DNA from 2 places in the Plantactinospora sp. WMMC1484 genome. Region 2 is predicted to be linked to the other one. Evidence: riboswitches for the same ligand, from Rfam matches in the RefSeq annotation. Region 2 holds a riboswitch; the other holds the start of a gene.
What was found. Region 2 has a riboswitch for cobalamin ahead of ACN28C_RS33595 (FecCD family ABC transporter permease). Riboswitches for the same ligand answer to the same signal wherever they lie in the genome.
Positions count from the first base shown of each region.

Region 1 (15,789 bases), 280 kb from region 2:
TGCCGGGACCAGCGCTCGGCCAGTTCGGCACCGTCCGGCGGGTCGGCCGCCAACAGGTCCAGCAGCCGGCTGCGATCGGGCAGTCCGGCGGTCTCGTCCGGGGTGACGTCCCGCAGTGGGGCCATGGCCCGGGCCACCCGGTCACACCACCGCGGGGTGACGAGGTCCGGTCGTACTCCGGTGGCCTCGGGCACGCCGGTCTGCCGTACGGTCAGCCCGTCCGCGTCGGCCCGCAGCACCGCGGTGCACTCCTCCGGCAGCAGCCGCTCCTCGGCGTCGATACAGATCGCGAAGACCCGCACCGCCGGCCCTTCGGTGAGCACCTGCACCATGCCGGAGACGTCGCGCAGCCGGCGTGCCCCGTCGACGACGAGCAGCACGTCGGGTTCGCTGAACATGACCTGGCCGAGCTGCGACCCCCGGGCCCTGGTCCGGGCGGTGACCAACGAGACCAGTTCACCGATCCGGTTCGCCACCGTCTCCGGGTCGTTGCCGACAAGCGTGTAGGGCCGCCCGGCCGGGACACCGTCCTCGGGCGGCCGGGCGTGCGGCAGCCACCGCACCCAGCTCCACCGCTCCTCCCCGCTCGGCTCCGTCAGCACGCGGATCTGCAGGTCGCGCGGGCTGTGCAGGGCGGCGGCCTGGAGGACGAGCCAGCGTGCCGTCGCGTACGTGGTCTCCGCCTCGCCGGCCAGGCCGACCACCTGGCGGTCGACCAGGTCCACGGTGACCGGCGCGTCCGGCACGGTCCAGCGCAGGTGCCGGTCCGGGTCGCTGCGGGCCGGGTCCTCCACGTCGATGAGCGACGGCTGGTCCATCGTGCCGACCCGCAGCACCAGGTGGTCGGGGTCGCGGCGGCGCCGCTCCCACAGCCGCCGCCCGGGACCGACGGCGGTGTGCAGGACGGTGGCCGGGTCGGGGGACGCCTCGCACCGGGCCAGCCGTTCCTCGGCGACCGCCGCCGTCAGCTCCCGGAGCATCCGGGCCCGTTTACGGAGGTACTCGGCGAGATCCTTCCGGTACCGCTTGCGGCCGCTGCGCCGGTCGGTGTACCAGTTCGACAGTGCCAGCACCGGGCTGAGCACCATGATCAGCAGGAAGAAGTACGAGCGGAAGAGGAAGACGAAGGCCAGGCCCAGCACCATCGGGGCGAGGATCATCAGCAGCGGGATCGGTCGGCGGGTCGGTTTGACCGGCGGGGTGGGCAGCCGGCGCCGGGCGAAGAGCAGCGGTGGCACGATCCGGGGCGGCCGGTTGAAGTCCAGCACCGGTACGTCCACGGCCGGTGTCACCGCGGCGTCCGGCGCCGGGCGCGGCACCAGCCGCAGCAGGCTCTCACCCACCGCCAGGTCCACCCCGGGCGGCCAACGGCGGGCACCGTCGTGCCGTGGCGCCCAGGTGTCGGTCCCGTCCTCCGCCTCGTCCTCCGTCCCGTCCCGTCCCTGCCCGGCCGCGGGCCCCGCCGGCCGCGACCGCTCCGAGTGGTCCGGGTGTCCGGGCGGACCCTCCTGCTCGGTCTGGGCCGGGGGTTGCGGCGCCGCCAGGCGTACCTCCGGACCAGCGGTGGCCAGCCAGGCGCGACCCTGGTCGTCGACGCTGAGCCGCGCGGCGTGCGCGGGCACCCCGCTGCCGCCCGGGTCGATCGCGGAGCCCGGCGCCGAGCCGATGTCGTGACAGCCCAGGCCGACCGGCCAGATCCGTCCGGCGCCGGGGCCGCCGACGCCGTGCACCTCCAGCCAGTGGGTCCGGAGGTCGCCCGGCAGGTCACGTACCCCACCGGCCGGCGCCGGCCCGCCGTCACCGAGCCGGACCCCGGCGACCAGCCCGGCCCGGCTCACCGTCCAGGTCGGATCCAGCCGGGCCCCGTCCAGATACCACTCGCCGGCTGCGCCGTCCTGCTCGGTGACCGCACCGACCGGCGTCCGCACCCCGAGGTCCAGCGCGACGTCCCGGTCGGCGTCGGCGGAGACGACGGTCAACAACAGGCGCATCAGCGGTCTCCGCCACGTCCGGCGGGCTCGACGCCGGAGTGGACCATCGGCCGTCGCTGCTCGTGCGTCTGCTCGATCAGGTCGTCGTTGGTGCCGGGCGGAGCCGGTGTGCCGGGCGGTGGTGGCGCGGCCGGCACGGCGGGCGACGCCGCGACGACCGGACGGGCGTCGGGCGGGATCGCCGGTCCTGCCGGTCCTGCCGGTCCTGCCGGTCCCGCTGGTTCCGCCGGGAAGGAGGAGGCCGCGCCGGGGGCTACGGATCCCGGAGAGTTCTCCTCGGCCCAGGCCGGTGCCGGTGCGGTCGTGCGCGCGGACCGCCGGGCGGGCCGCAGGCACCGGGCCAGCGGCGCGGAGTCCGCGTCGATGCGCAGTTCCGGTGCGATCACCCGCCCGGCCAGGTCGACCCGCAGCCGCCAGCGTGATCCGGGCAGGTAACCGGCGACCAGGACCAGCAGCCCAGGATCGTCGGCGACCAGGGTGGCGAGCTGCGCTGCCGCCGGCGGATCGGGCCGCCGGCAGACCAGGACGGTACGTCCGGCCGGCTCCGCCGAGCGCCGGGCGAGAGGCGGCCGCGCGAGAGTCGTCAGGGCCTCGGCGATCGGCATCCGGTCGGTGCCGGCCGCCGCCAGACCGTCGCCGGGTTCCGCCGCGATGACCAGGCGCTGCACGCCGTGCCCGTCGGTCAGGGCCGACAGCTGGACGACCAGCGCGGACACCAGTCGCTCCGCCGGTGTCGGGGCACCGTGCACCGACACGATGCCGGGGCAGCGGGCGAGATCCAGCAGGACCAGCGTGTTGGCCCGGACGCCCACGGCGATCGGCAGCGGGTCGCCGGTCGCGGGCCCGTGGACCGGTGGCAGCGGCGCGCGGGCCCGCCAGCTGCGCGCCGTGGTGACCTGCCACGAGGATTCCGCCGCCGGTAGCGGCACGTCCGGCCCCGCACCGGCGAGCCGCACGCCGAGTTCTCCCGGGCCCAACAGCACCAGGTACGGCCAGAAGTCGTCCCGGTCGGCCAGTGCCGATCGCGCCGACACGATCCCGGCTCGGGCCGCCGGCACCGGCCCCGAGCCGGCGAAGCAGTCGTTGACCACCCGCATGCCGCGCCGGAGGCGGACGAAGCCGACGATCGGCGCCACCAGGTCCCGCGCCGCGCCGACGACGCCGCGCCGGATGCGCCGTCCGGTGCCCCGCAGGCCGTATCGGCGGTCGAACCACCGCAGCAGGACCACCAGCAGGATCAGCACTTCCAGGACCGTGAGTACGGCCAGCAGCGTCTGCCGGTTGGTGTCCAGGAAGCGGCCGAGGCCGCTGAAGGACGGCGCGTTCAACCGTGCTCCTCCCTCACCCGTAGCGCGCCAGGGGCGGCACGGTCGTGTCCTGATGTTAACTGTGGGTGGACGGCCGTCCTGGTGGCCGAGATCCAACCGGGAGCGTCAGATCCGCAGTTCAGGCTGCGCGCCCAGAGGGCGGACCCGTGACCATATCCAGCCGATGAACTCTTGGTGACGATCCGCCGGTGTCGAGGGGCGCCCCCGGCACCCGCTCCACCGTGACCTCGGCCCACCTGGCCGATGTGATCTTCCACCGCGACACGCCCGACACAGCATCTGGTGTTTCCTCGTTCGGTCGCGCCCATATATGGTGCTGCTCGCAGCTGGTTCGACTACCGATGCTCGGTAGCCGAGGCAAGAGGGAACCCGGTGCGAATCCGGGACTGCCCCGCAGCGGTGAGTGGGAACGACCGCCGTCAACGAAGCACTGGACCCTCGGGTCCGGGAAGCGACGGCCAGTAGGCACGAGTACGACGCCCGCGAGTCCGAAGACCTGCCAGCGCGCCGCACGCGACGTGTGCGGCGGTCGAAGGCCGCGCGGGACGGCCGACGCCATCAGCCGGACCGTCGGCAGCTGTGCCGAAGGTGCCCGGTGGCGTCCTCCCGCGCGCCGACGACCTCTTGGACAGGCGTGAGGAGGGGGACATGACCGCGACGCGCGAAGAGGTTGTGCCGGACCGGGCGGTGCCGGAGCAGCGCCGGCAGGTGATGCAGGTCCGCAAGCGCAACGGCGACACCGAGCCGGTGGACGTCAACAAGATCGTCAGGGCGGTGGAGCGGTGGGTCGCCGACCTGGGCGAGGTGGATCCGCTCCGGGTGGCGACAAAGACGATCAGCGGTCTCTACGACGGGGCGACCACGGCAGAGCTGGACAAGTTGTCGATCCAGACGGCGGCCGAGCTGATCGGCGAGGAGCCGCAGTACTCGAAGCTCGCCGCCCGGCTGCTGGCCGCGTACGTGGACAAGGAGGTGCGCGGGCAGGGGGTGGCGAGCTTCAGCCAGTCCATCCGGTACGCCCACGGGCTGGGGCTGATCGGGGACGGGACGGCCGCGTTCGTGGCCCGCAACGCCCGCAAGCTCGACGACGCCGTCGACCTGGACGGTGATCGTCGGTTCGAGTACTTCGGCCTGCGTACGGTCGCGGACAGGTATCTGTTGCGGCATCCGGAGTCGCGGCTGGTGGTGGAGACGCCGCAGTACTGGCTGCTGCGGGTCGCCTGCGGGCTGTCGCAGACGCCCGGCGAGGCGATCGACCTCTACCGTCTCATGTCCAGCCTGGCGTACCTGCCGAGTTCGCCGACGCTGTTCAACTCGGGCACCCGGCACACCCAGATGTCGTCGTGTTTCCTGGTCGACTCGCCCCGGGACGAGCTCGACTCGATCTACGAGCGCTACCACCAGGTCGCGAAGCTGTCGAAGTTCTCCGGCGGGATCGGCATCTCCTGGTCCCGGGTCCGTGGTCGCGGCGCGTTGATCCGGGGCACCAACGGGCGGTCGAACGGGATCGTGCCGTTCCTGAAGACCCTCGACGCCGGGGTGGCGGCGGTGAACCAGGGCGGCCGGCGCAAGGGAGCGGCCTGCGTCTATCTGGAGCCGTGGCACCCGGACGTCGAGGAGTTTCTGGAGCTGCGGGACAACACCGGCGAGGACGCCCGGCGCACCCACAATCTCAACCTGGCGAACTGGATCCCGGACGAGTTCATGCGCCGGGTCGAGGCGGACGGCGACTGGTCGCTGATCGACCCGTCCGACGCGCCGGAGCTGCCCGACCTCTTCGGCGAGGCGTTCGACGAGGCGTACCGGGCGGCGGAGAAGAAGGCCGTCCGGACGGTGAAGGCCCGGGACCTGTACGGGCGGATGATGCGCACGCTGGCGCAGACCGGCAACGGATGGATGACGTTCAAGGACGCGTCGAACCGGCTCTCCAACCAGACCGGCTCCCCGGGCAACACGATCCATCTCTCCAACCTCTGCACCGAGATCCTGGAGGTGAACAGCGACGCCGAGACCGCCGTCTGCAACCTGGGGTCGATCAACCTGGGCGCGCACGTCACCGCCGACGGCGTGGACTGGGAGCGGCTGCGGGCCACGGTTCGCACCGCGGTGGTGTTCCTCGACCGGGTGATCGACATCAACTACTACCCGGCGGAGCAGGCGGCGGCGTCGAACCCCCGGTGGCGGCCGGTCGGGCTCGGGTTGATGGGGTTGCAGGACGCGTTCTTCACGCTTCGCCTGCCCTTCGACTCCGCACCGGCCCGGGAGCTGTCGACCCGGGTGCAGGAGGAGATCTTCCTGACCGCGCTGGAGACCTCGGCCGGGCTGGCCGAGCGGTTCGGCCCGCATCCGGCGTACCCCGAGACCCGCGCCGCCCGTGGCGAACTGCACCCGGACCTCTGGGGCGCCGAACCCGCCCAGGTGCAGCGGTGGGCGGCGCTGCGGTCGACGATCGCCGCGCACGGCCTGCGCAACTCGTTGCTCGTGGCGATCGCGCCGACCGCGACGATCGCCTCGATCGCCGGCTGCTACGAGTGCATCGAGCCGCAGGTCTCCAACCTCTTCAAGCGCGAGACCATGTCCGGCGAGTTCCTCCAGATCAACACCTACCTGGTGCGGGAGCTGAAGTCACGAGGGCTGTGGACCGCCGCGATCCGCGAGCAGATCAAGCGGGCCGAGGGCTCCGTACAGGGCATCGCCGACCTCCCCGCCGACGTACGGGAGCTGTTCCGCACCGCGTGGGAGCTGCCGCAGCGGGCCCTGGTCGACCTGGCCGCCGCCCGTGCCCCGTACATCGACCAGTCGCAGTCGCTGAACCTGTTCATGAGCGCGCCGACCCTCGGCAAGCTCTCCTCGATGTACCTGTACGCCTGGAAGTCCGGGCTGAAGACCACCTACTACCTGCGGTCGCGTCCCGCGACCCGGATCCAGCAGGCCACCGTCGCGGTCGCCCCCGTGACGCAGCCGATCGTCGCGGTGAGCGACGACGAGGCGCTGGCCTGCTCCCTGGAAAACCCCGAAAGCTGCGAGGCCTGCCAGTGACCACCACTTCCGAAACCAGCACCAGCCCCAGCAGCGGCACCGTCACCGGCATCGGTGGGCGGCACCTGCTGCTCGACCCGGGCATGGACCTGACCCTGCGGCCGATGCGCTATCCGCAGTTCTTCGACCGGTTCAAGGACGCGATCAAGAACACCTGGACCGTCGAGGAGGTCGACCTGCACTCCGACCTCGCCGACCTGGCCCGGCTCTCCCCGGCGGAGCAGCACCTGGTGTCCCGGCTGGTGGCGTTCTTCGCCACCGGCGACACGATCGTCGCCAACAACCTGGTGCTCAACCTCTATCAGCACGTCAACTCCCCGGAGGGCCGCCTCTATCTCTCCCGGCAGCTCTTCGAGGAGGCGGTGCACGTCCAGTTCTACCTGAACCTGCTGGACACCTACGTTCCGGACGAGAAGGAACGGTTCGAGGCGTTCGCGGCGGTGGAGAACATCCCGTCGATCGCCCGGAAGGCAGAGTTCTGCTTCAGGTGGATCGACTCGGTCTTCGAACTGCGGGAGCTGAAGACCCGCGACGACCGGCGGGCGTTCCTGCTCAACCTGATCTGCTTCGCCGCCTGCATCGAGGGACTCTTCTTCTACGGCGCCTTCGCGTACGTGTACTTCCTGCGCTCCCGGGGGGTGCTGCACGGCCTCGCCTCGGGCACCAACTGGGTGTTCCGGGACGAGTCCATGCACATGGCGTTCGCCTTCGACGTGGTCGACGCCGTACGCGCCGAAGAGCCGGACCTCTTCGACGCCGAGATGGAGCAGCAGGTCAGGGACATGCTGGCCGAGGCGGTGGAATGCGAGGTCCAGTTCGCCGCCGACCTGCTCGAACAGGGGGTCTCCGGCATGTCGCTGGCCGACATGCGCGAATACCTCCAGTACGTCGCCGACCGGCGGCTGGCCATGCTCGGCATCGAGCCGGTGTACGGCAGCCGTAACCCGTTCGCGTTCATGGAGCTACAGGACGTGCAGGAACTGTCGAACTTCTTCGAGCGGCGGGTGTCGGCCTATCAGGTCGGGGTGACCGGCTCGGTCAGCTTCGACGACGATTTCTGATTCGTACGCCGGGCGGCCTGGTGCCGATCCGACCGCCGGACCCGAGGGAAGGACCCTGTGTGATGAGTACCGCATTCGGCCAGAGCACCGTGCTCGGCTACCCGCGCATCGGCGCCAACCGCGAGCTGAAGAAGGCCGTCGAGGCGTACTGGGCCGGCAGCCTCGACGCGGAGGCGCTGGAGAGGACCGCCGCCGGGCTACGGGCCGAGGTCTGGCGGACCCTGGCCAACGCCCGTCTCGACGCCATCCCGTCGAACACCTTCTCCTACTACGACCACGTGCTCGACACCGCCGTCGCGGTCGGCGCGATCCCCGCCCGGTTCGCCCGGCTCGGCCTCTCCGAGCTGGACACCTACTTCGCGATGGCGCGCGGCGTCGACGCCGAGCCGGCGCTGGAGCTGACCAAGTGGTTCGCCACCAACTACCACTACCTGGTGCCGGAGATCGGTCCGGACACCGTCTTCACCGCCAACCCGGCGAAGGCGCTGCGCGAGTTCGCCGAGGCCCGTGACCTGGGGGTCACCACCCGGCCGGTGCTGGTCGGGCCGGCGACGTTCCTGCTGCTGGCCAAGGGCGCCGACCCGTTCGCCCGGCTCGACGACCTGGTCGAGGCGTACGCCGGGATCCTCACCGCGCTGGCCGAGGCGGGCGTGGCGTGGGTGCAGCTCGACGAGCCCGGCTACGTCGCCGACCGCAGCCCGGCCGAGATCGACGCGCTGCGCGGCGCCTACACCCGGCTCGGCGCGCTCGAACGGCGGCCGCGGATCTTCGTGGCCACCTATTTCGGGGAGCTCGGCGACGCCCTGCCGGCTCTGCTGGACACCCCGGTCGAGGCGGTCGGCCTGGACCTGGTCGCCGGGCCGGGCAACCTCGAACGGCTCGCCGCCGCCGGCCCGCTACGCGGCAGGACCATCGTCGCCGGCCTGGTCGACGGCCACAACATCTGGCGTACCGACCTGCGTGCCGCCGTCGCGACCGGGGCGACGGTCAGCGCGCTCGCCGACCACGTCGCGGTCGCCACCTCCTGCTCGCTGCTGCACGTCCCGGTCGACCTCTCCGTCGAGACCCGGCTCGACCCGGACCTGTACGCCCGGCTCGCGTTCGCCCGGCAGAAGGTGGACGAGGTCGTCCTGCTCGGGCGGGCGCTGCGCGACGGGACCGCCCACCTGCCCGAGCCGCTGCCGCCCGTCCCGGCGGCCTGGCGGCACGACGACGTCCGGACCCGGCTCGGCGCGCTCGACCCGGCGGACCGGCAGCGCGGCGACTACCCGGACCGGGCCGCCGCCCAGCAGCGGCGGCTGGGGCTGCCGGAACTGCCGACCACCACGATCGGGTCGTTTCCGCAGACCACCGAGCTGCGCAGGGCCCGCGCCGAGCACCGGGCCGGCCGGCTCGACGACGCCGGCTACGTCCAGCGGATGCGCACCGAGGTCGAACACGTCATCCGGCTCCAGGAACGGCTTGGCCTGGACGTGCTCGTGCACGGCGAACCGGAACGCAACGACATGGTGCAGTACTTCGGCGAACAGCTCGACGGGTTCGCCGCCACCGGGCACGGTTGGGTGCAGTCCTACGGCTCCCGCTGCGTCCGTCCGCCGATCATCTACGGCGACGTGGCCCGCAGGGCGCCGATGACGGTCGACTGGTCCAGCTATGCGCAGTCGCTGACCAGCAAGCCGGTCAAGGGGATGCTCACCGGTCCGGTCACCATCCTGGCCTGGTCGTTCGTCCGCACCGACCAGCCGCTGGCGGACACCGCCGACCAGGTCGCGCTCGCGCTGCGCGACGAGTGCCGCGACCTCGAGGCCGCCGGGATCCGGGTCATCCAGGTCGACGAGCCGGCCCTGCGCGAGACCCTGCCGCTGCGCCGGGCCGACCAGCAGGCGTACCTGGACTGGGCGGTCGGCGCGTTCCGGCTGGCCACCGGCGGCGTCGCCGACGACACCCAGATCCACACCCACCTCTGCTACAGCGAGTTCGGCGAGGTGATCACCGCGATCGACGCCCTCGACGCCGACGTGACCAGCATCGAGGCGTCCCGGTCGAAGATGGAGGTTCTCGACGACCTCGCCGCGATCGGCTACCGCCGGGGCGTCGGCCCCGGGGTGTGGGACATCCACTCGCCGCGGGTACCGTCGCACGACGAGGTGGTCGAGGCGCTGCGGCGGGCGGTCGCCGCCGTCCCGGCCCAGCGGCTCTGGGTCAACCCCGACTGCGGCCTGAAGACCCGCGGCTACCGTGAGGTCGAGGCGTCGCTGCGGCACCTGGTCGCCGCCGCCGCCGAGATCCGCGCAAACTGACGAACCCATGCCGGGCGGGCTTCCCGCAGCGCCCGCCCGGCCCGATCCGGGAGTGACATTGAACGTCGAATCGACCGCCTTCCGTTCCGCGATCGAGGCGGTCCGCGCCGTCGAGCCGCGCATCGCCGACGCGATCGTCAAGGAGCTGGCCGACCAGCGCGAGTCGCTGAAACTGATCGCCAGCGAGAACTACGCCTCGCCGGCCGTGCTGCTGGCGATGGGCAACTGGCTCTCCGACAAGTACGCCGAGGGCACCGTCGGCCGGCGCTTCTACGCCGGCTGCCAGAACGTCGACACCGTCGAGGCGGTCGCCGTCGAGCACGCCAGGGCGCTCTTCGGTGCACCGTACGCCTACGTCCAGCCACACTCCGGCATCGACGCCAACCTGGTCGCCTACTGGGCGGTCCTCGCCGACCGGGTCGAGGTGCCGCACCTGAGGAAGTTCGACAAGCGGCAGGTCAACGACCTCTCCGAGGCCGAGTGGGCCGAGCTGCGGGCGGCGTTCGGCAACCAGCGGATGCTCGGCATGTCGCTCGACGCCGGCGGGCACCTCACCCACGGGTTCCGGCCCAACATCTCCGGCAAGATGTTCGACCAGCGCAGCTACGGCGTCGACCCAACCACCGGCCAGATCGACTACACGGCGCTGCGGGAGGCCGCCCGCGAGTTCAGGCCGCTGGTGATCGTGGGCGGCTACTCGGCGTACCCCCGGAAGGTGAACTTCGCGGCGATGCGGGAGATCGCCGACGAGGTCGGCGCGACCTTCATGGTTGACATGGCCCACTTCGCCGGCCTGGTCGCCGGCAGGGTCTTCACCGGTGACTTCGACCCGGTCGCACACGCCCACATCGTCACCACCACCACGCACAAGAGCCTGCGCGGCCCGCGCGGCGGCGCGGTCCTGGCCCAGCCGGAGCTGGCCGACCAGGTCGACCGCGGCTGCCCGATGGTGCTCGGCGGCCCGCTCAGCCACGTCATGGCGGCCAAGGCGATCGCCTTTGCCGAGGCCCGCCGGCCGGAGTTCGCCACGTACGCCCAGCAGATCGTCGCCAACAGCCAGGCCCTCGCCGACGGGCTGCTGCGGCGCGGCGTCCGGCTGGTCAGCGGCGGCACCGACAACCACCTGGTGCTGATCGACGTGCACCCGTTCGGACTCACCGGCCGACAGGCCGAGCAGGCACTGCTGGACAGCGGCGTGGTCACCAACCGCAACGCCATCCCGCAGGACCCGAACGGCGCCTGGTACACCTCCGGCATCCGGGTCGGTACTCCGGCCCTGACCAGTCGCGGCCTCGGCGTCGTCGAGATGGACCAGATCGCCGACCTGATCCACACCGTGCTGGGCAACACCGGCCCGGCGGAGGGTTCCAAGGCGAAGTACCGGCTCGACCCGGCCCTGGCGGACCGGGTGAGCAAGCAGGCCACGGAGCTGTTGGCGCCGTTCCCGCTCTATCCCGGCGTCGACCTCGGCTGATCGCCTGTCGACCGGGAGATGGGCAACCAGCCGGATGACGGCTGCTACGGCGTCGGCCGAGCCCTGGAGCAGGCTGGTCAGGATGGCTGCCGTGCGGCGTGAGTCTCGACGAGCCCGTCGACGCCGCGCAGGAAGGTCTCGCAGATCAGTACGGGGTCGAAGAGGCAACCGGCCGCCATGGCGCCGTCGCGAAGCATGACGAAGTGTTGCGCGGCGGCCTCGGCCCCGGTCTTCTCGATGCGCGCCATCAAGGCGCTGATCGTGTCGAGGAACCACTGTCGATGGGCGAGGACGGCTCCGTGTACGGGGTGGTCGGAATCGGGATACTCGGCCACGGCGTTCAGGAAGGCGCATCCGCGGAAGCCGGGGGACCGGATGCTCCGGGCGATCCCCGCCGCGACGGCCCGGACGGTGTCCGTCGCCGGTAGGCCGGCGGCGATGGCCCCGTCCACCTGGTCGCGGATGGCCTGGTCGGCCGCCTGTAGATAGGCGAGGACGAGATCTTCCTTGCCGGGGAAGTGGCGGTAGAACGTGGCCCGGGTCACCTTGGCCTCGGCGATGATGCGGTCGACGCCGACCGAGTGGATCCCCTCCGCATAGAAGATCCCGGTCGCGGTGGTGAGCAGCCGTCGTCGTGCCTCGGAGGGTCGGCTCTCGGACGGCCGGGTCTCAATGTCGCTCGGGGCCATGAACCCATGCTAGCGACAGAACGTTCGGTCTTGACGGGTCGAGGTGGAGTCGGCATCATAGAGACAGAACGTTCGTTCTACTGTTTGCCGTGGCGCTGGATCGCGCTCCGGTAACCATCGAAAGGATCGCGATGACCACCACTGCCACCCCCGGTGTCTCGACGACGGCGGCCACCCTGCGGCGGCTGTACTTCGTCCGCTTCGGTTTTGCCATCGCCTGGGCCCTCCTCGCGTTCACCACCGCGACGCACCTCGGCCCGCTCGCCGTCACGCTGCTCGTGATCTATCCGCTCTTCGACGTGGCCGCCGCCATCGTCGACGCCCGCGCGTCGCGCACCACCGGGTCGCCTACCCTGCTGTACGCCAACGTCGCGGTAAGCCTGCTCGCCGCCGTCGGCGTGGCCGTCGCCGCCGCGTCCGGCATCCCGGCGGTCCTGCGCGTCTGGGGTGCCTGGGCGGTCGTGGCCGGGCTGATCCAGCTGATCGTCGGCGTCACCCGACGCAGGATGGGTGGCCAGTGGCCCATGATCATCAGCGGTGGCATCTCCGTGCTCGCCGGCGGGTCGTTCATCGCAACTGCCTCCGCGGACAACCCGGCGCTGACCAACGCGATCGGTTACGCCATCCCCGGCGCCATCTTCTTCCTCATCTCGGCCCTGCGACTCGGCCGGACGGCGAAGAAGAACTGACGGTCGCGCGACGCAGGGCGCCGAGCGGCGATCCGGTTGCCCTGGTTGTTCGCTCCGACCAACGCTCCATGAATTTTTCGTCAGGACCGACAAACACCTGAGCTGGCCTCCGCTTCTACGATCGCGATATGACGACGATCACAGAGGTCCAGGGCATCCTGGAGGCTCGTGTTCCGGAACTGCTCCGCCAATACCGGATAGCGGGCGCGGCCTGGGGGATCCTGCACGACGGTCAGATCGTCGACGGTGCCACAGGTCTGCTGAGCACCGCCACCGGGGTCGAGGCGACGCCAGACTCGCTATTCCAGATCGGCTCCATCACCAAGCTCTGGACGAGCACCCTCGTGCTGCAACTGGCCGACGAGGGCAAGGTCGACCTCGACGCGCCGGTCCGGACGTACCTGCCGGAGTTCCGGATCGGCGACGAGGCGGCCGGCGAGGACATCACGACCCGCCAGCTGCTGAACCACACGGCGGGCTTCGAGGGCGACATCTTCACCGACACCGGTGTCGGCGACGACTGCCTGGCCAAATACGTCGCCACCCTGCACGACGTGCCGCAGCTCTTCACGCCCGGCGAGCAGTTCTCCTACAACAACGCCGGATACTGCGTGCTCGGCCGGCTCGTCGAGGTGCTGCGCGGAATCCCGTACGACGACTGCCTGCGTCGCCACCTGATCGAGCCGCTCGGCCTGACCCACGCGGCGACCGGGCCGTACGAGGCGATCCTGCACCGGGTCGCGGTCGGCCACCTGGAGACGGAGCCCGGCGCCGGCCCGCGCCCGGCGCCGGTCTGGGCGCTCGCCCGGTCCAACGCGCCGGCCGGTGCCATGCTGGCGATGCGCCCCCGCGACCTGCTCGGCTTCGCCCGGATGCACCTCGAGGACGGTCGGTCCGTCGACGGCACGCCTGTGCTGGCGCCGGGCACCCCGGCCCGGATGCGGCAGCGCGAGGTGAGCCTGCCCGATCTGGGGCTGATGGGCACCTCCTGGGGGCTGGGCTTCGAACGCTTCGACACCCCGGCCGGCACGCTGGTCGGGCACGACGGCAACACCATCGGGCAGGCCGCCTTCCTGCGCCTGGCCGTCGAGGACGGGCTCGCCGTGACGCTGATGACCAACGGCGGCGATGCGATGTCGCTCTACCGCGACGTCTTCCACCTCGTGCTGAACGAGCTCGGCAGGGTCGCGCTGCCCGACCTGCCGCGGCCGCCCGACAACCCGCAGCCGGTGGACGCGCGGCGGTTCGTCGGGACGTACACGTCGCAGGTGGCCGACCTGACGGTCAGCCAGGACGAGGACGGCCGGATCTGGATCGAGCAGACGCCCAAGGGCGACATCGCCGAGCTCGTGGGGCAGGCGTCCCGCCGGGAGCTCGTGCAGTACCGCGGCGACAGCCTCATTCCGCTGGAGCCGGAGCACGGCATCCACGCACCGCACGCGTTCGTCGGCGACGACGGCGCGGGCCGCGCCCGGTTCCTGCACGTCGGCCGGGCCGTCCGCCGGGCGGACGCCACGGCCCCGCCCGCCTGAGCCGGGCCCACCACGCTCATCCCCGTCGAGCCGGCAGGCTGGAAGAGGTTTCGTCAATGAAACTCATAACTGGTACGAGAATCGTCGGTACCGCAGGGATCTGCGCGTCGCTGGCGCTGGCCGGCTGCGGCGACGGAGGCGGCGGCACGGGTCAGCAGTCGCAGGGGCAGGTGGTGGACGGCGGCACCTTCACGATGGCGCTCACCGCCGACCCGGGGAACCTCGACCCGCAGTCCTCGGCCGCCACGGCACTGTTCACCGTCACCCAGCTCGGGTACGACACGCTGGTCAGCGTCGACTCGAAGAGCGGCGACATCAGGCCGCAGCTCGCGGAGAAATGGAGCGCGCAGGGCACCGACGTGACACTCACCCTGCGCAAGGGCATCACCTGCGCCGACGGCACCCCCATGACGGCGAGGGTGGTCAGCGACAACCTCGGCTACGTCGGTGACCCGGAGAACAAGAGCCCGTTCCTCGGCACCTTCCTGCCGGCCGGAGCCACCGCCACCGGCGACGATGCCGCCGGCACCGTGACCCTGAAGCTGGCCGCCCCGGCGCCGTTCGTGCTGAACGGGCTGGCGAGCCTGCCGATGGTCTGCCCCGGCGGAATGGCCGACCGCACGACCCTGGCGAGGGGCACCTCGGGCACCGGGCCGTACACCCTGACCGAAGCCGTGCCCGGAGACCACTACACGTACGCGATCCGCGAGGGTTACGACTGGGGACCGGACGGCGCGACGACCGCGACCCCCGGCATGCCCGACACCGTCGTGATCAGGATCGTGGAAAACCCCGCCACCGCGGCGAACCTGCTGCTCTCCGGCGAACTGAACGCCGCGCAGGTCACCGGGCCCGACGCCGAACGGCTGGAGAAGGCCGGCCTCTTCGCGGCGCGCACCACGGCGGTGCTCGGCGAGCAGTGGTACAACCAGGCCGAGGGGCACGCCACCGCCGACCCGGCCGTCCGGATGGCCCTCACCCAGGCGCTCGACCTCGCGGAGCTGCGGACCGTGCTCTCGGCCGGCAAGGGCACGCCGCCGACGACGCTCGCCGCGATCGAGCCGGTCGCCTGTCCCGGCGGGCAACTCGGCGACGCGCTGCCGGCCCACGACGCGGCCGCGGCCACCGAGGCGCTCAAGAAGATCGCCGGCAGGCCGCTGGTCTTCGCGTACCCGACAAACGTGGGGAGCGCCGGCACGGCCGCCGCCGAACTCGCGATACAGCAGTGGAAGGCCGCCGGGATCGAGGTCACGGCCAAGCCGCAGAGCGCGGACGTGATGAACCAGACCCTCTTCGGCACCGGTGACTGGGACATCGCCTGGGCGCCGATAAACGTCAACAGCCCGGACCAGCTCGTGCCGTTCCTCTCCGGGCCGACCGTGCCCGACGGCACCAACTTCGCCGGGATCGGCAACAGCGAGTACGACGCGGCCGTGAAGCAGGCCAGCGCGGTGGACGGCGTCGCCGGCTGCGCCAGTTGGCTTGCGGCCGAGACCGCGCTGGTGAAGGCCGCCGACGTGGTGCCGTTCGCGAACCAGCAGGTGCCGACGTTCGGCGTCAAGGCCCGGTTCGAGACACCCGGCCAGCTCATTCCGACGAGCATCCGGATGCTCGACCGATGACCACCGACCGGCTCGGCACGCGGCGGATCGGCAGGGTCGCCGCATCCGTCCGGCCGCGGCCGGC
Region 1 is NZ_CP186055.1:7,553,360-7,569,148, reverse strand. It holds gene ACN28C_RS32495 (FtsK/SpoIIIE domain-containing protein) at 1-1,991, opposite strand, end outside; gene ACN28C_RS32490 (hypothetical protein) at 1,991-3,319, opposite strand; cobalamin riboswitch at 3,630-3,837, shown strand; gene ACN28C_RS32485 (ribonucleoside-diphosphate reductase subunit alpha) at 3,968-6,358, shown strand; gene ACN28C_RS32480 (ribonucleotide-diphosphate reductase subunit beta) at 6,355-7,419, shown strand; gene metE (5-methyltetrahydropteroyltriglutamate--homocysteine S-methyltransferase) at 7,482-9,719, shown strand; gene ACN28C_RS32470 (glycine hydroxymethyltransferase) at 9,772-11,193, shown strand; gene ACN28C_RS32465 (TetR/AcrR family transcriptional regulator) at 11,271-11,882, opposite strand; gene ACN28C_RS32460 (hypothetical protein) at 12,014-12,571, shown strand; gene ACN28C_RS32455 (serine hydrolase domain-containing protein) at 12,700-14,103, shown strand; gene ACN28C_RS32450 (ABC transporter substrate-binding protein) at 14,160-15,725, shown strand; gene ACN28C_RS32445 (ABC transporter permease) at 15,722-15,789, shown strand, end outside.
Region 1: linked by a shared signal. The riboswitch ahead of ACN28C_RS32485 (ribonucleoside-diphosphate reductase subunit alpha) and the one ahead of ACN28C_RS33595 (FecCD family ABC transporter permease) in region 2 are both predicted to bind cobalamin.

Region 2 (15,789 bases):
ACTGGCAGACCGGCACCGCCGGCTACTACGGCCCACCGGCGAACTTCAACGGCACCGTCTTCGCCGTCCTCGCCCTCGCCGGCGCCAAAACCCAGACCGGCAACGCCCGGATCCCGCAACGGCTGCTCGACCTGTCCGTCACCAGGATCCGCAACAACCAGCACAACGACGGAGGCTGGAACTTCAACCAGGCCGAAGGCAACCCGTCCCAACTCGCCGCGCCCAGCGACATCGATATGACCGGCGCCGCCATGGCCGCCCTCTGCGTCGCCGGGGTACCGAACACCGACACCGACGTGGTCCAGGCAAAGACGTTCCTCAAGAGCAAGCTGATCAACACGACCGGCGCGTTCAACTCCATGTTCGGCGCGAACACCGACTCCAACGGCTGGGCCGTCTCCGGCCTCAACGCCTGCGGCATTCCCCACCAAGGCGTCGACTTCACCACCGCAGCCGGCCGCACCCCGATCGACTTCCTCCGCGCCCAGCAACTGTCCAGCGGCGGCTTCAAATATCTGCCCTCGGACACCAGCCCCTCCGGCTACGCCTCCATCGACGCCGTCCGCGCCCTCGGCGGCAGCGGGTTCACTGCCGCACCGCCCACGCCGGTCACGGCCGGCGCTCCGAGATGGGTCGCGGCGAGCGGATTCACCGCCGGCACCCCGGCGAAGATCACCCTCGTCGTCGACAACGGCACCACCGTCCTGCCCTGCGCGGTCACCCTCACCCCGACCGCCGCCACCACGACGCTCGGCACCGTCCTGACCGCCGCCGCGACCAGCGCCGCGCCAGCCGGCTGCGTCACCGCCGTCACCCCCAGCTCAGGCACCGGCACGATCACCGCGATCAACGGACTCGCCAACACCGGCACCACCACCTGGAAGATGTCCCGCGACGGCGGCAGCCCGACCACCGCCACCCGCGGCGGAACCATCACCGTCGGCGACGTCGTCCACCTGCGTTACGGTTCGTGACCTGACCCCTCACCGCCGCCCGCTCCTGCGGTAGCTCTTTGAACGCCCGCTACCGCTGGTGCCGCGAGCCCCGCTCCGGGCGTGGGCTCGCGGCACCGGCCAGAATAGGCCTGCTCCAGCGCGGACAGGAGGAACAGCGATGCGAGTGGTGTCCCTGGTCCCGTCGCTGACCGAAGCCGTCGCGGCCACCCTGCCCGGGCTCCTCGTCGGCGCCACCGACTACTGCACCCACCCCGCCGGACTGGACGTGCCCCGCGTCGGCGGCAGCAAGTACCCGGATCTCGACCGCATCTTCGCCCTGCACCCCGACGTCGTACTCATGAACGTCGAGGAGAACCAGCGCTCCGACGCCGAAGCGATCGAGGCGGCCGGGGTACGGGTTCGGCTCACCTATCCCCGCACCGTCGACCAGGCGCTCGACGAACTCGCCGACCTGCTGCGGGACCTCGGCACCAGCCAGGAGCCCGAGTGGCTGGCACAGGCCCGCGCCGCCTGGGCCGCCGTCACCCCGGCCATCCCGCCACGTACCGTCATCGTTCCGGTCTGGCGGCGCCCCTGGATCGTTGCCGGGGGCGACACCTTCACCTCCGACGTGCTACTCCGGCTCGGCCTACGCAACCTCTACGCCGACACCTCCGACCGGTACCCTCGGCCGACGCTCGACGACCTGCGCGCCGCAGCGCCCGACCTGGTCGTACTGCCCGACGAGCCCTACCCGTTCTCCCCCGCCGACGGCCCCGAGGCGTTCCCCGACGCCCCCTGCGCCCTGGTCTCCGGACGACACCTGACCTGGTACGGCCCCTCACTCGCCGAAGCACCCCGACTGCTGACCGCCCAGCTCACCCGGCCGGCCCGCAAAGCCCCGCACTGACAGCTTCGCGGCGGTCCGGTCACGGCTCGCCATTCGTCACGGTCCAGCCACCCGCGTGACCGACCCTGGTGCTGGCCGACCGGCTCGCGTGCACGGCCCCGGCCGTGACCAGGGCGTTCAGGGTGCGGTGCACCGTGGACAGGTCGACACAGACGCCGACGTGGCGATCCGGTCGCGTACCTGCGCGGCGCTGAGGTGGGTGGCGTTCGCGAGCGCTTGCAGGACCGCCTGCCGCCCCGCGGTCCGACGCCCACCGCTGTCTCGCAACGCGGCAAGGGCTGTTGCCACGCGTTCGTGTGCGTCTTCCGTCACGCCGGCCAAGTCGCCCTCCGATCGCCATTCTTGCCATAGTGTGGCAGAAGCAATTTGTTGGCAGGACTGGGAAGGAATTCGCGGATGGCCGTCTACACGCTCCCCGACATGCCCTAGGACTACGGCGCACTCGAACCCGCCATGTCCGGCGAGATCCTGGAGCTGCACCACAGCAAGCACCACGCCGCCTACGTCAAGGGCAGCAACGACGCCCTCGACCGACTCGCCGAGGCCCGCGACAAGGGCGACTACGAAACCCTGGTCGGACTGGAGAAGACCTTCGCGTTCAACCTCTCCGGCCACGTACTCCACTCGATCTTCTGGAACAACCTCTCCCCCGACGGCGGCGACCGCCCCGACGGCGACCTCGCCGCCACCATCGACGAACACTTCGGCTCCTTCGACGCCTTCAGCAAGCAGCTCTCCGCCGCCACCAAGAGCGTCCAGGGCTCCGGCTGGGGAGTCCTCGCGTGGGAACCGCTCAGCCGCCGGCTGATCGTCGAGCAGGTCTACGACCACCACGGCAACGTCGGGCAGGGCTCCACCCCGATCCTCGTCTTCGACGCCTGGGAACACGCCTACTACCTGCAATACCGCAACGTCCGCCCCGACTACGTCGACCGACTCTGGAATCTGGTCAACTGGACCGACGTCACCGCCCGGTTCGACGCGGCCCGGGCCAGCCAGCCGAAGATCTGACCACCGGTGGGCCACCCCGATCCGGTCCACGTCGCCGAGACGGTGCAACGCGCCGCCGGAGTCATCGCCGCACGCCGACGCGGCGACCTCGACGGCGCCGAAGCCCTCCTCGCCACCTTCCCCACCGAACAGGCGAAAACCCTGGGTTTCTTCCTCCTCGCCGACCTCGCTCTCGGCCTGCTACAGGCGCAGTCGGGGCAGTCGATGGACGACCTTGTCCGGGAACTGTCCCTGCACCTCGCCACCGCCGCGGACCAGCCACCGTCGGGGGGCCGGTAGCGGCGGTCGAGCGCGGCCCACCGTCGCACGGGCCGGAAGGGGGTTCCCTTCCGGCCCATCGGCCAGGATCCGGATGCCCGGCGGTAACGGCTAGGAGCGCCGCCGGCCGTGACGTGGCCGGGTACGGCGGGCTACGGTTGCAGCGCGTCGAGGCGTCGTTCGGGCCCCAGCCGGGAGGTGGCCTATGCGGTCCGGGGCATCTGGTGTCGTCGCGATCATGGGATCCGGTGAGACCAGCCCGACGATGGTGAGCGTCCACCGTCGACTCGTCGACCTGATCGGCCGGCCTGATCCCCGGGCCGTGCTGGTGGACACGCCGTACGGTTTCCAGCAGAACGCGGCCGAGATATCCGCCAAGGCCCGGTCGTACTTCCTCACCAGTGTCGGCCTGCGGGTCACCGTGCCCGCCGGCCTGCACGGTGGCGGTGACGACGACACCGACCGGGCGCTGGCGGCGTTGACCGCCGCCGACTGGATTTTCTCCGGTCCAGGCAGCCCGACCTACGCACTGGCGTGTTGGCGGGCCAACCGGGCGGCACACGTCCTGCGCGACCGGTTCACCCGGCCACACGGTGTGGTCGTGTTCGCCTCCGCCGCCGCGGCCACGATGGGCCGGTTCACGGTGCCGGTCTACGAGATCTACAAGGTCGGCGCAGCGCCGCACTGGCTCGACGGGCTCGACCTGTTCGGCCACCTCGACCTGCCGGTGGCGGTCATCCCGCACTACGACAACACCGAGGGCGGCACCCACGACACCCGGTACGCCTACCTCGGAGAACCGCGCCTGCGCGTCCTCGAACAGCAGCTACCCGCCGACGCCGCCGTCCTCGGTGTCGACGAGCACACCGCCGTGCTGCTCGACCTCGGCGCCGCCGAGGTGGAGGTGGTCGGCCGCGGCGGAATGACCGTGCGCCGCGACGGGCGCAGCCAGGTCTTCCCGGCCGGCGCGACCTTGACCCTGACCGACCTGCGCGACCTGGTCCACGGCCGGTCCCGGATTCCCCGGCCCCGGACAACGGGCCAGACGCCGCGAGCACCGGCCCAGCCGGCGCCGGCCACGCTGACCGAGACGGCCGCACGTTGCACGGCGAGGTTCGACGACGGCCTGCGGCGCGGCGACGCCGAGGCGATGGTCAGCGCCGTCCTCGACCTGGAGACGGCGGTACACACCTGGGCGGCCGACACCGAGGAGGACGACGGCACCACGCAGGCCCGCACCGTGCTGCGTACCCTCGTCGTCCGGCTCGGCCAGGCAGCCACGACCGGACTACAGAATCCCGACGAGCGGCTCCGCCCGCTGGTGGAGCCACTCGTCGCGCTACGCGAGCGGTTACGGCAGCGCAACGACTACGGCGCCGCCGACGGCATCCGGGAATCCCTCGCCGTCGGAGGCGTCCAGCTCGACGACACGCCCGACGGTCCACGCTGGGCCCTGCGGGCCGTACCGATCGAATGACCGACACCGGACACCCGCGAACGTTACTGCCAACTTTTCGCAGTTGCATATGCTGCGCATCGTGGCATACGGAACGACGGCACGTCCCGACCTGACCGACCCGCCGGCCGCACCGGCGGTGCCGGTCGAGGTCGAGACCATCCTGCTCAGCGCCGTCCGGGACGGACTGCGGTTCCGGGTACGCGCCGGAGCGCTGACCGAGGGCGAACACCCGGACGCCGTGGCCCGGAACCTCGCCGGCCTGTCCCACCGAGACCCGCACGCCCTGCTCCACTCGACATCGTGGCGCTCCCAGGACACCGGAATCGTCCTCACCTACGCAGCGCTGCCCGACCCGGACCCGGAGACCGGGCGGTCGACCCCCGTCCACTCCGAGGCGATCGCCGGCCAGGACGACCCGCTCGCGCCGGCGTCGGTCACGGTCCGGCCGGTCGATGTCGCGGTGCACGCCTGCCGGCACCTGTCCTTCCTGCGCCACACCGACCCGCTGGTGGCCGGCCTGGCAGCCGACCTGCCGGACCTGTGGCGGCACATCGACCGGTTCAGCCCCGCCGTCGCCGGACTGCTGACCCCGCCGACGTCACGACAACATCCATCAGCCACCCGCTGACCCCAGGCCCGAATACGACCACCACCGGCAAGCGGCAGAGGGCTGGTATCGCGGCCTTACCGCTGGCCGGTGATGAGGAACTGCATCTGAAGGTCGTGGTTCGGGGCCACCCCGAAGCGCCGGTCGAGTTCGTAGATCGACGTCAGGGGCGTGACGGTGACCTCCCGCAGACCCGCTTTCTCCAGGACCGCGACGGTCTGGTCGATGGACGTGGCGGTGGCCAGGGGCAGCACGGCTTGGACCTGGGTGTCGTAGTGGGCGCTCATGTTCTCCGGGGCGTTGTCGAGGCCGTGGGGGAACCAGGTGCTGTCGACCACCGCGACCGTGCCGCCCCGGCGCAGCAGGCGGACCCAGTTCGCCACGGCGACCTCCGGTTCCCGGAGGGTCCACATCAGGTACCGGCTGGTCACCGCGTCGAAGCTGGCAGCCGGGAAGTCCGGGTGGACGGCGTCGCCGTGCCGGATGACCGGCCCGTTCGCGATGGCGGCGGCGTGCTCGCGGGCGCGCTCCAGCATCCCGTCCGCGAGGTCGATTCCGGTGACCCGGTGACCGAGGCCGGCCAGGACGGTGGCGGCCTGACCGGTGCCGGTGCCGACGTCGAGCACGTCGAGCGGGGCCGGCGGCAGGGCCTGCTCCCAGATCGCCGACCAGGCCTGCTGGTCGGCGGCGAAACGGTCGGGGCGCTGCTGGTACTCGTCGTAGCTCGGCGCACGGCCGGCCCAGTAGGCGTTGATGCGGTCCTGCGCACTCATGCAGCAGCGCTCCTTTCCTCGGCGGCCCGCTCGACGGGCTGGAACAGCAGGTGGATGGCGCCCTCCAGGTCCAGGCGCCGGATCCCGATGCCGTAGACGGGTTCGAGGAGCGCAGGGTCCAGCACCTCGTCGGTGGTGCCGGCGGCGACGACCCCACCGTTGCCGAGCAGCACCAGGTCGTCGCAGTACCGGGCGGCGAGGTTGAGGTCGTGCAGCACGACGACGCAGCAGGTGTCCAGGGTGCGAATCAGGTGAAGGATCTCGTGCTGGTAACGGATGTCGAGGTGGTTGGTCGGCTCGTCGAGCAGCAGGTGGGTGGCCTGCTGGGCAAGGGCGCGGGCGATCAGCACCCGCTGACGCTCGCCGCCGGAAAGTTGGACGAACGCCCGCGGCCCGAGGTGGGCGGCACCGACCCGGCTCAGGCAGCGGGCCGCGATCTCGCGGTCGGCCGTACCCGTGCGCTGGAACGTCGACAGGTGCGGGCCCCGGCCCAGCAGCACCAGCTCCGCCACGGTCAGCGCTGTTTCGCCACCGCTTTCCTGGACGACGACGGCCAGCCGGCGTGCGGCTTCCCGCGACGGCAGAGCGGTCAAATCGTCACCGTCGACCACGACCTGTCCGGTACTGCTGAGCAGGGCGCCGTAGAGCAGCCGCAGCAGGGTCGTCTTGCCGCTGCCGTTCGGGCCGATCAGCCCGAGGACACGGCCCGGGTTCGCGGTCACGCTGACCCCGTCGATGACCGGGTTGGCGCCGTAGTGCCAGGTGACCCCGGTCGCCCGGATCACGGATTCGCCTTGAAACGCCGCACGATCCGCTCCAGACCGTCGATCGACAGCGGGGTCGGCGGCTCGGTGAAGTTGAACAGCTGGGTCATCACGTTGCCGGTGCGGACGGCGTTGAGGTTCTGCGCGCCGGGCAGGCCGGTCAGCCCCTGCTCGACGGCCGTGGGGTCGCCGTCGCCGTACAGCAGGATCAGCACGTCGGGGTTGCGGCCGAGCAACTCCTCGACGGTGACCTCGAAGACCCGTTCCTTGACGTCACCGAAGACGTTACGCAGGCCCGCCGCCTCCAACTGGGGATGGGCCATGCTGGCCGTGCCATAGGCGTACGTAACCCCGCCACCGACCGTCGGATACAGCACCGCCGCGGTCCGCCCGGACGACGTACCCACCTCTGCCTGGACTTTGGCCATCCGCTCCTGCAGAGCGGTCACCGCGGCGGTGGCTTCCGCGTCGCGGCCGAACACCTTGCCGTAGCTCCGCATCTGGGCATAGATGTCGTCGAAGGTCGGCACCGCCTTACTGTCAGGACACATCGCGGGCTCCTCCAACAGGGGGATGTTCACCGCGGAGAGGGTGTCGCGGGACAGGTTGTCGACCTCACCGAGCACCAGGTCCGGCTGTTGGCTGATCACCACCTCCTTGGAGATTTGCAGGTGGCCGCTGGTGTCGGTCTTGTCGGTCAGCAGTGGGATCCGGTCCAGCTCGGCGATGGTCGCGGCGTCGTAGTACTCCTTCGGGTACTGACCGGCCCGCGCGGTGACCCGGTCCATGACGCCGAGCGAGTGCAGGTACGGCACGGCCGCGCTCTTGAGCAGGACCACCCGCTGCGGCGCGGCGTCGAAGGTGACCTGCGCACCGCAGTTGGTGACGGTGAGCGGGTACCCGCCGCCCGCCGCCGTCGGTTCGTCACCACCACCGCACCCGGCGACGAGCATCAGGGTGGCGGACGCGGCGACGGCGACAGCCAGACGGATCGTCTTCATCATTCTCCTCGACGGATCGGGGGCTCAGGCGCCGGTGGCGTGCAGACGACGAATCAGGATGACCAGGAACGGCGCACCGAGCAGGGAGGTGATGATCCCGATCGGGATCTCCTGCGGGGCCAGTAGGACCCGGGCAAGCACATCGGCCCAGACCAGCAGGATGGCGCCGAGCAGCGCGGCGACAGGTACCACCCGCACGTGCGGGGCGCCGACGAGGCGTCGGGCCAGGTGCGGGACGACGAGCCCGATGAATCCGATACTGCCGGCGGCGGAGACCAGCACGCCGACGCTGAGCGAGACCGCCACGAGCAACCGCATCCGGAACCTGTCCGGCGAGACACCCAGAGTCTGCGCGGTCTCGTCACCGATGGCCAGTACGTCGAGCCGCCGTCCGGCGACGGTCAGGTAGAGGATCGTGCCACCCAGCACGACCGCGGCCACCAGAAGCAGGGCGTCCCACCGCGCCAGCCCGAGCGACCCGAGAAGCCAGAACATCACCGACCGGGCGCCCTCGGCCGACCCGGACGCGAAGATCAGGAAGCTGGTGGTGGCGTACAGGGCGTAGCCGACCGCGACCCCGGAGAGCAGCAGCCGAATCGAGGTAATCCGACCACCGCTGCGAGCGATCAGGAAGACCAGCAACGACGCCGCCAGCGCGCCGACGAAGGCGCTCGATGGCAACGCGTACTCCCCGAAGCCGGCACCGGCCCCGAACAGGATCGCCGCGGCGGCACCGCTGGAGGCCCCGGAGTTGATACCCAACAGGTACGGGTCGGCCAGCACGTTGCGCACCATGGCCTGCAACGCCACTCCGCACACCGCCAGCCCGGCGCCCACGAGCATGCCGAGCAGCACCCGGGGCAGCCGTACCTGCCAGACGATCGCCTCCTGCGGCAGGGTCCAGGACACCTCGCCGGGCACGCCCACGAGCTGATGGCCGATGATCCGGGCCACGGTCACCCGGGCGATCCCGATCGCGCCGGACCCGACCGCGACCACCCCGGTCAGGACCAGCCCGACCACCAGCGCAATCAGCCAGAGCCCGGTCCGGCGTCGCTGAGCCACGACCCCGAGCAGGTCCTGCTCACCCTTCAACAGGGCGGTGGCCATCGCCGCACCCCCAGATGCCTTCATATGGTTCTTGCCACAATATTGCAGAAGCTAACATCAAGATCAGAGGCGGTGGAAGACGACCGAGTCGGTGTTCACTCCCACCACGCCGGGACGACGCCCGTCAGAAGGAAGAGCTACACACTCCCCGCGCTGACGACGGACCGGGGTGCGCGTGGCGGTTGAGGCGCTCGTACTACGCACGGCGCGAGTTGACCCCGAGAAATATCGGCCTTCGATGCGACGGCGCGTCCGCCGACGGCGGACGCGCCGTCGCCAGCCTCAACACGTTGATGCCGTCTAGACGGCCGCCAGCGACGTAACTACCGTCTGCGGCATGGATCCTTACGTAGTCGCCGCACCCTCGGCCTGGCAGGAGAGCTGGGACCGGCAACAGGAGGCGTACCTGCCGGACCGGGAACAGCGCATCGCCGCGATGCTCGATGCCGTGGCCGCCGTCACCGGTCGACGCCCGCCACGGCTACTCGACCTCGCTGGCGGCACCGGCACCATCACCCTGCGCGCCCTGGCCCGGTTCCCCGATGCCGAGGTCACCCTCATCGACCAAGACCCCGTCCTGCTCGCCATCGCGGGTCCGTCGCTGGATGGCCGCGCGGCCATCGTCACGTCTGATCTCAACAAGCCGGACTGGGCGGCCGCGATGCCACGCGACCACTTCGACGCGGTACTCACCGCCACCGCCCTGCACTGGCTGAGCCCGAACCGGCTGACCGTCCTGTACGGCGAAATCCGCGAGCTGCTGCGCCCGGGAGGAATGTTCGTCAACGCCGACCACATGCCCGACGACGGGCTGCCAACGCTGACGAAACAGTTGTCCGCCGACGCCGAGGCCCGTCGCCAGGCCCGCTACACCGCCGGCGCGGTGCTGTCCTGGCGAGCCTGGTGGAACCACGTCGCCGCCGATCCCACCCTGGCGCCGCTGGTCGAACGCCGCGAGCGGATCTACCCCGACGGGCACGCCGCCGAGTGGACCCCTCCGGCTTCCTGGCATCTGCGTGCCCTCCGTGACGCCGGGTACACCGAAGCCGGACTCATCTGGCGCGGCGGCGCGGACGCCGCCGTCGCCGGCATCCGCTGACTTCGGCGATCGTCCTGGCCGCACCTCGCGGCTGGCGGCCGGTCGCGGGGATGCATGCAGCGGTGCCGCAGGCTGCCCGTGCGTCAGCACCTTGCGCCAGAGCCTCGTCACCCGCAGCCGCCGAGTTCCCGGCGATCGCCGGGAAGCTCGCCCACGTCGTGGCCCTCAATGCAGACCAAGTGGTCGACGTCACCGAGGATGGGATCCTCGGCGGCTGAATCCGTCTGGTGCTGCGTGTAGTGTCCCGGTCGAGTCGACCGCATCCTTCAGGGATGCCAGGGAACTCCGGTGAGATTCCGGGACTGGCGCGCAGCGGTGAGGGCGACGGCGGCACGATCTCGCCACTGGGGAGCGCTTCTCTGGGAAGGCTGTGCCGCCGGTTGACCCCGAGTCCGAAGACCTGTCGGCTCACATGCTCGTCGGTGGACTCTCGCGATCGGGGTCTCCAGACCCGAGAGGCCTCATCATGTCCCGGCGCCGGCTGCCGTTCTGGCCGCTGCTTTTCGTGCTGGCCGTCGTGTCGGTGCTCAGCGTGATCGCCTCGCTGGCCTTCGGTTCCGAGCGCGTCCCGCTCGCCGAGGTCGTCGCGGCGGTCACGGATCGTTTCGCTGGCGAGCCGGCCGGCCGCTGGGACGTCATCATCTGGGAACTGCGCCTGCCCCGCGCGCTGCTGGCGCTGGTCGTGGGCGCGGGCCTGGCGATCGCCGGTGCCGGCATGCAGACCCTGGTACGTAACTCACTGGCCGACCCCTACCTGCTGGGCATCAGCTCGGGCGCGTCGGTGGGCGCCACCGCGGCCCTCACCACCGGCGCGCTCGCGGGGCTCGGTCTCTACGCAGTCTCGATCGGAGCACTGCTGGGCGCGATGGGATCCGCGCTGCTGATCTGGCTGATCGCCACCGCGCAGGGCGGCCTGACCCCGATCCGGCTCGTGCTCTCCGGCGTCGTCCTGTCCTCCGGGTTGTCGGCGATCGCCTCGCTGCTGGTCTTTCTCAGCGACGACGAGCGCGCGGCCAACTCGGTGATGTTCTGGATGCTGGGTAGCGTCGGCGGCGCCACCTGGGAGAAGCTCTGGATACCCGCCGCGTCCGTCGTCGTCCTCGCGGCCGGCTTGCTGGCCGTGCATCGCTGGCTGGACGCGCTGGCAGCCGGGCCGGAGACGGCCGCGGCTCTCGGGATCAACGTGACCGCGCTGCGTACGGCGCTGTTCGTGACCCTGTCCGTGGTCGTCGGTGTGCTGGTGGCGGTCAGCGGAGGAGTGGGATTCGTCGGGCTCCTCGTTCCGCACGCGGCCCGGCTGGTCGTGGGCGCCCGGCACCGGGTCGTCCTGCCGGTCGCGGCGGTGGCGGGTGCGGTGTTCCTCGTCTGGGTCGACGTGCTGGCCCGGGTGGCGGTGCGTCCGCAGGAGATACCCCTGGGCGTGGTGACCGGCGTGCTCGGGGCGCCCCTGTTCCTGCTGCTCATGGGCCGAGGCGCGTACCGGTTCGGTGGTGACCGATGACCCCCGCCCTGCGCCTGCACGACGTCTCCGCCCGGCTGGGCGGCCGCACCGTGCTGCGTGGCGTCGACCTCGACGTCGCCGACGGCACACGGCTCGGCATCGTCGGGGTGAACGGCGCCGGGAAGACGACGCTGCTGCGGGTGCTGGCCGGAGTGCTGCACCCCAGCTCCGGAACCGCGCTGATCGCCGACGGCGCGGGCGGGCTGGTCGATCTGCGGCGGCTCCCGAACCGGGAGCGCGCCCGGCGGCTTGCCTATGTGCCCCAGGAAGACGTGACGACCTCCGAGCTACGGGTCGGTGAGATGGTCGCCCTCGGCCGCGTGCCGCAGACCCGTCCCTGGGCCCGCGGTGGCCGGGCCGAACACGACCTCGTGCGCGGCGCCCTCGACGCCGTCGGACTGGCCGACCGGATCGACACCGTCGCCGACCAGCTGTCCGGCGGCGAGCGGCGCCGGGCCACCCTGGCCCGCGGCCTGGCCCAGCAGTGCCCGGTGATGCTGCTCGACGAGCCGACCAACCACCTCGACGTCGCCTGGCAGCTCGACCTCCTGGAGGTCTTCGCCACACGCGCCCGGACCCTGGTGGCCACCGTGCACGACCTCGATCTCGCCCTGCGCTTCTTCGACCGACTCGCCCTTGTCGGCTGGCGCGAGGGCGCCGACCGGACGTCGGAGCCGGCGGGCATCGTCGCCGTCGGCCCGCCCGCCGAGGTGCTCGGCGCCCACCACGTCGAGACGCACTTCGGCGTCGGCTCCGTTCAGGTGCCCCATCCCAACCGCCCGCAGCACCACCTGCTCATCCACCCCCGAGAGGACCCCGCACCGGCATGACCGTCTTTCCGCCCGGCCGTACCCGTCTCACCGCTCTTGTGCTCGGCCTGTCCACCCTCACCGCGTGCGCCTCCGGCGATGCCGGATCGAGCGCGACCCCCGGCGCCATCACCGTCCAGAACTGTGGGCAGGACGTGAGTGTCGACAGGCCCGTCACCCGGCTGTACGCGTACGACGGCGGCATCATCTCGATCGTGCTGTCCGTCGGCGCACGCGACCAACTGATCGCCGTCACCGGCATGGACCAGGACCGGGACGTACTAGAGCTCGCCTATCCCGAGGCCCGGATCGATCAGCTGAAACAGGTCGGGGACGAGTACCCCACCTTGGAGAACGTCCTGGCGGTCAAGCCGGAGATGATGTTCGCCGGCTACGGGTACGGGTTCAGCGAGTCCCGCAACCTGATGCCCGAAGACCTGACGACCCACGGCATCAAGACCTACCTGCTCAGCGAGACATGCAAGCAGGACAACGGCGCTCGCGGCACGATGGACGCGTGGACGGCGCTCACCACCGACCTGCGCAACGTCGGTACGCTGACCAACCACCGCGAGACCGCGGACGCCGTCGTCGCCGACATCGAAAAGCGGCGGGCAACACTGGCGGCGGCCCCCACGAGTGGCGAGAAGCCGACGGCGTTCCTCTTCGACTCCGGGACCGACGCCGTCTTCACCTCCGGATCGTACGGCGGCCCGCAGGCCATCTTCGACGCCGCGGGGGTCACCAACGCCACCGCCGATGTGAAGGACACCTGGACCGAGGTGGGCTGGGAACGGCTCGCCGCATCGAACCCGGACGTCATCTTCTTCGTCGACTACCCGGGACAGTCTTACCAGCAGAAGATCGACACCCTGAAGGCCAACCCGGCATCCCGCAACCTCAAGGCGGTCAAGGATGGACGGTTCGTCAACCTGCCGTACGCCATGTGGGTCTCCGGCCCTCTCAACATCGACGCGGCCGAGTGGGTACGCGAAGCGGTGGAGCATTTTGGCGTGGCCCCGAAGTCATCGGTCTCGCCGACGCTCGACATCCGGCAGCTCAGCAAGCTGCCCGGCAACGACTGGCTCAAGTGACCGCCCGCAGCTTGATCGCGGCGCGGAGAATGCGCGAATCCGCACCGGCTACCGTGGTGGTCCGTCTTGAGCGGTGACGTGGGCTGCACCGTGACCGTGTGCCGGGACTGCTGCTGCGGCAGCCGGGCCAAGCATCCGCAGGTCGACCATGATGCCCAGCTCGACCGGGTCCGAGCGGCCCTGGGCCGGGACCATCAGATACGCACCAGCGACTGCCTGGACGTCTGCGCCCAGTCCAACGTCTTCGTGGTCAACCCGGCGCCGGCCGCCCGGCGGGCCGGCGCCCGCCCGGTGTGGTTCGGCCTGGTCCTCGACGACGCGGTGCTCACCGACCTGATCGAGTGGATCCGGGCAGGTGGGCCCGGAAAGGCCGACCTGCCGGCTGTCCTCGAGTTGTCGGTCATCGCCGCTCCGCGTGCGTCGGCTCCCTGAGCTGGACCGGCGTGATCGGCGGCGACGCCGCCGACCCCTGCCGGACTTTCGCTGGCGCCGCCGCTGCGGTCACCCGGTACAGCGGCCGTCGGTGCCGACGGTCACGGCCGAGGTGGAGCGCCGCCGGCTGGCCGATCATGACCGGATGTTCGCCTCGACGTCGAGGCGGTTGCGTGATGGCTACCAAGACGAGCCGCAACGTCTCCTCCGAGATCGCGTTCCTCACCCGGGGCGAGAGCACCGGGCGCAGGAGATCAAACGCAGACGGCGCTGTCGGCGGCTGCTGGGCCCGATCATCCGCCGGAGGACTTCCCTCGCGCCGACAGGTCGAACAGGTGAACCGGCGACCGATCCGTACGTAGCGACACGGGCCGGCACCGCCGTACTACACGGTTCTGCGCCCCACATTCCCGCCCAGACATCCCGGACATCCCGAGGAGCAGCAATAGTCCCTGGTCAGAGGCAACTTTTTCGGACGTTTCAACACCGGTCGCCGCAGCGTAGTGTGGGGCGCTGTGTGACCACGGACGTGACCACAAGATCACAAAAAATCGGCACCAGTCGATGACTGATGCCGATTGACCTGCACAAACACAAGGTGGAGCCGAGGGGACTCGAACCCCTGACCCCCACACTGCCAGTGTGGTGCGCTACCAGCTGCGCCACGGCCCCTTGCTCTACCGCCTGCCCGGTCTCCCGGGCACCCGCGCAATAGTACACACCCTCTCGACCCCGGTCATCCGAGGGGCCGCCCGTGCCGCGCAGGGTCAGTTGAGCAGTACGTCCGGCGGGAAGTGCGCGACCGCCGCCATGATCCCGCCCTGCCGGCGCAGCACCATCGGCCAGAGGTCGTCCGGGCGCTCCATGAACGCGTCGCCGGGGAGCGCGTCCAGGACGAACCAGGACCCCCGGGCGACCTCCTCCTCGACCTGGCCGGGGGACCAGCCCGAGTAGCCGGCGAAGACCCGGATCCCGGTGACGGCGTCGCGGAGCCGGTCCGGGTCGACCGAGAGATCGACTGTGCCGACCGCGCCGGTGACCTGGTGGATGCCCTTCACCCGCTGGGTCGGGGTACGCATCCGGGCGAGGCAGATCGCCGACTCGGGCTGCACCGGGCCGCCCTCGAAGAGTACGGCCGGGTCCCTGGCCAGGCCGCCCCAGGCGCCGAGCACCTCGGAGACCGGCACCTCGGTGGCCCGGTTGAGCACCACTCCGAGCGCACCGCCCGCCTCATGGGCCACGAGCAGCACCACGGTCCGGTCGAAGTTCGGGTCCTTGAGCGCAGGGGTCGCGACCAGCAACTGCCCGGTCATCGACTCCATCGATCGTCCCCCGATCGCCTGCCCTTCGCCGAACACGCCAGCACCCACTACTCGGCCGGCCCGAGGACCAGAGACCGCTCCCCGGGGCGCTGCCGTGTCTCGTCGTCGGTCGTCACGGCCCGGCACGTCATCGGCCTGACCGGATCGACAGGATCGATGGTGATCCTGCGCGTAGTAAACGCCATGCCACGCACCATAGCTTGCGGCACTGGCGCTGGTTAAGGTCTGTAGGGCTAGTCCACAGAGCGCTTTGCCGACAAACCGGCAAGCCGGCCGACGTTTCGGCGACCCGGCGAAGCTCTGGCGAGACGGCCGGGACAGAAACTGGAGAGGCAGGGGCATGGCAGTGCAGGCGGAACTCGCGGTCATCGGTGGATCCGGGCTCTACGCACTGCTGGAAGATGCCTCCGAGCATCGGATCGACACCCCGTACGGACCACCGTCCGACCCGGTGACGATCGCGCAGGTGGCCGGGCGTGCGGTCGCCTTCCTGCCCCGACACGGTCGGGACCACCGGTTTCCGCCGCACCTGATCCCGTACCGGGCGAATCTGTGGGCGTTGCGGTCGCTCGGCGTACGCCAGATCCTCGCCCCCTGTGCGGTCGGCGGGCTGCGCCCGGAACTCGGACCCGGGACGTTCGTGGTTCCGGACCAGCTCATCGACCGGACCAGTGGTCGGGCGCAGACCTACTACGACAGGGGCG
Region 2 is NZ_CP186055.1:7,838,227-7,854,015, forward strand. It holds gene ACN28C_RS33540 (prenyltransferase/squalene oxidase repeat-containing protein) at 1-974, shown strand, start outside; gene ACN28C_RS33545 (helical backbone metal receptor) at 1,114-1,845, shown strand; partial or broken gene ACN28C_RS33550 (superoxide dismutase) at 2,287-2,856, shown strand; gene ACN28C_RS33555 (superoxide dismutase) at 2,863-3,135, shown strand; gene ACN28C_RS33560 (hypothetical protein) at 3,353-4,591, shown strand; gene ACN28C_RS33565 (hypothetical protein) at 4,653-5,201, shown strand; gene ACN28C_RS33570 (class I SAM-dependent methyltransferase) at 5,258-5,953, opposite strand; gene ACN28C_RS33575 (ABC transporter ATP-binding protein) at 5,950-6,738, opposite strand; gene ACN28C_RS33580 (ABC transporter substrate-binding protein) at 6,735-7,718, opposite strand; gene ACN28C_RS33585 (FecCD family ABC transporter permease) at 7,743-8,828, opposite strand; gene ACN28C_RS33590 (class I SAM-dependent methyltransferase) at 9,166-9,927, shown strand; cobalamin riboswitch at 10,165-10,349, shown strand; gene ACN28C_RS33595 (FecCD family ABC transporter permease) at 10,394-11,428, shown strand; gene ACN28C_RS33600 (ABC transporter ATP-binding protein) at 11,425-12,258, shown strand; gene ACN28C_RS33605 (ABC transporter substrate-binding protein) at 12,255-13,331, shown strand; gene ACN28C_RS33610 (hypothetical protein) at 13,422-13,763, shown strand; tRNA gene ACN28C_RS33615 (tRNA-Ala) at 14,363-14,435, opposite strand; gene ACN28C_RS33620 (YqgE/AlgH family protein) at 14,531-15,085, opposite strand; gene ACN28C_RS33625 (S-methyl-5'-thioadenosine phosphorylase) at 15,426-15,789, shown strand, end outside.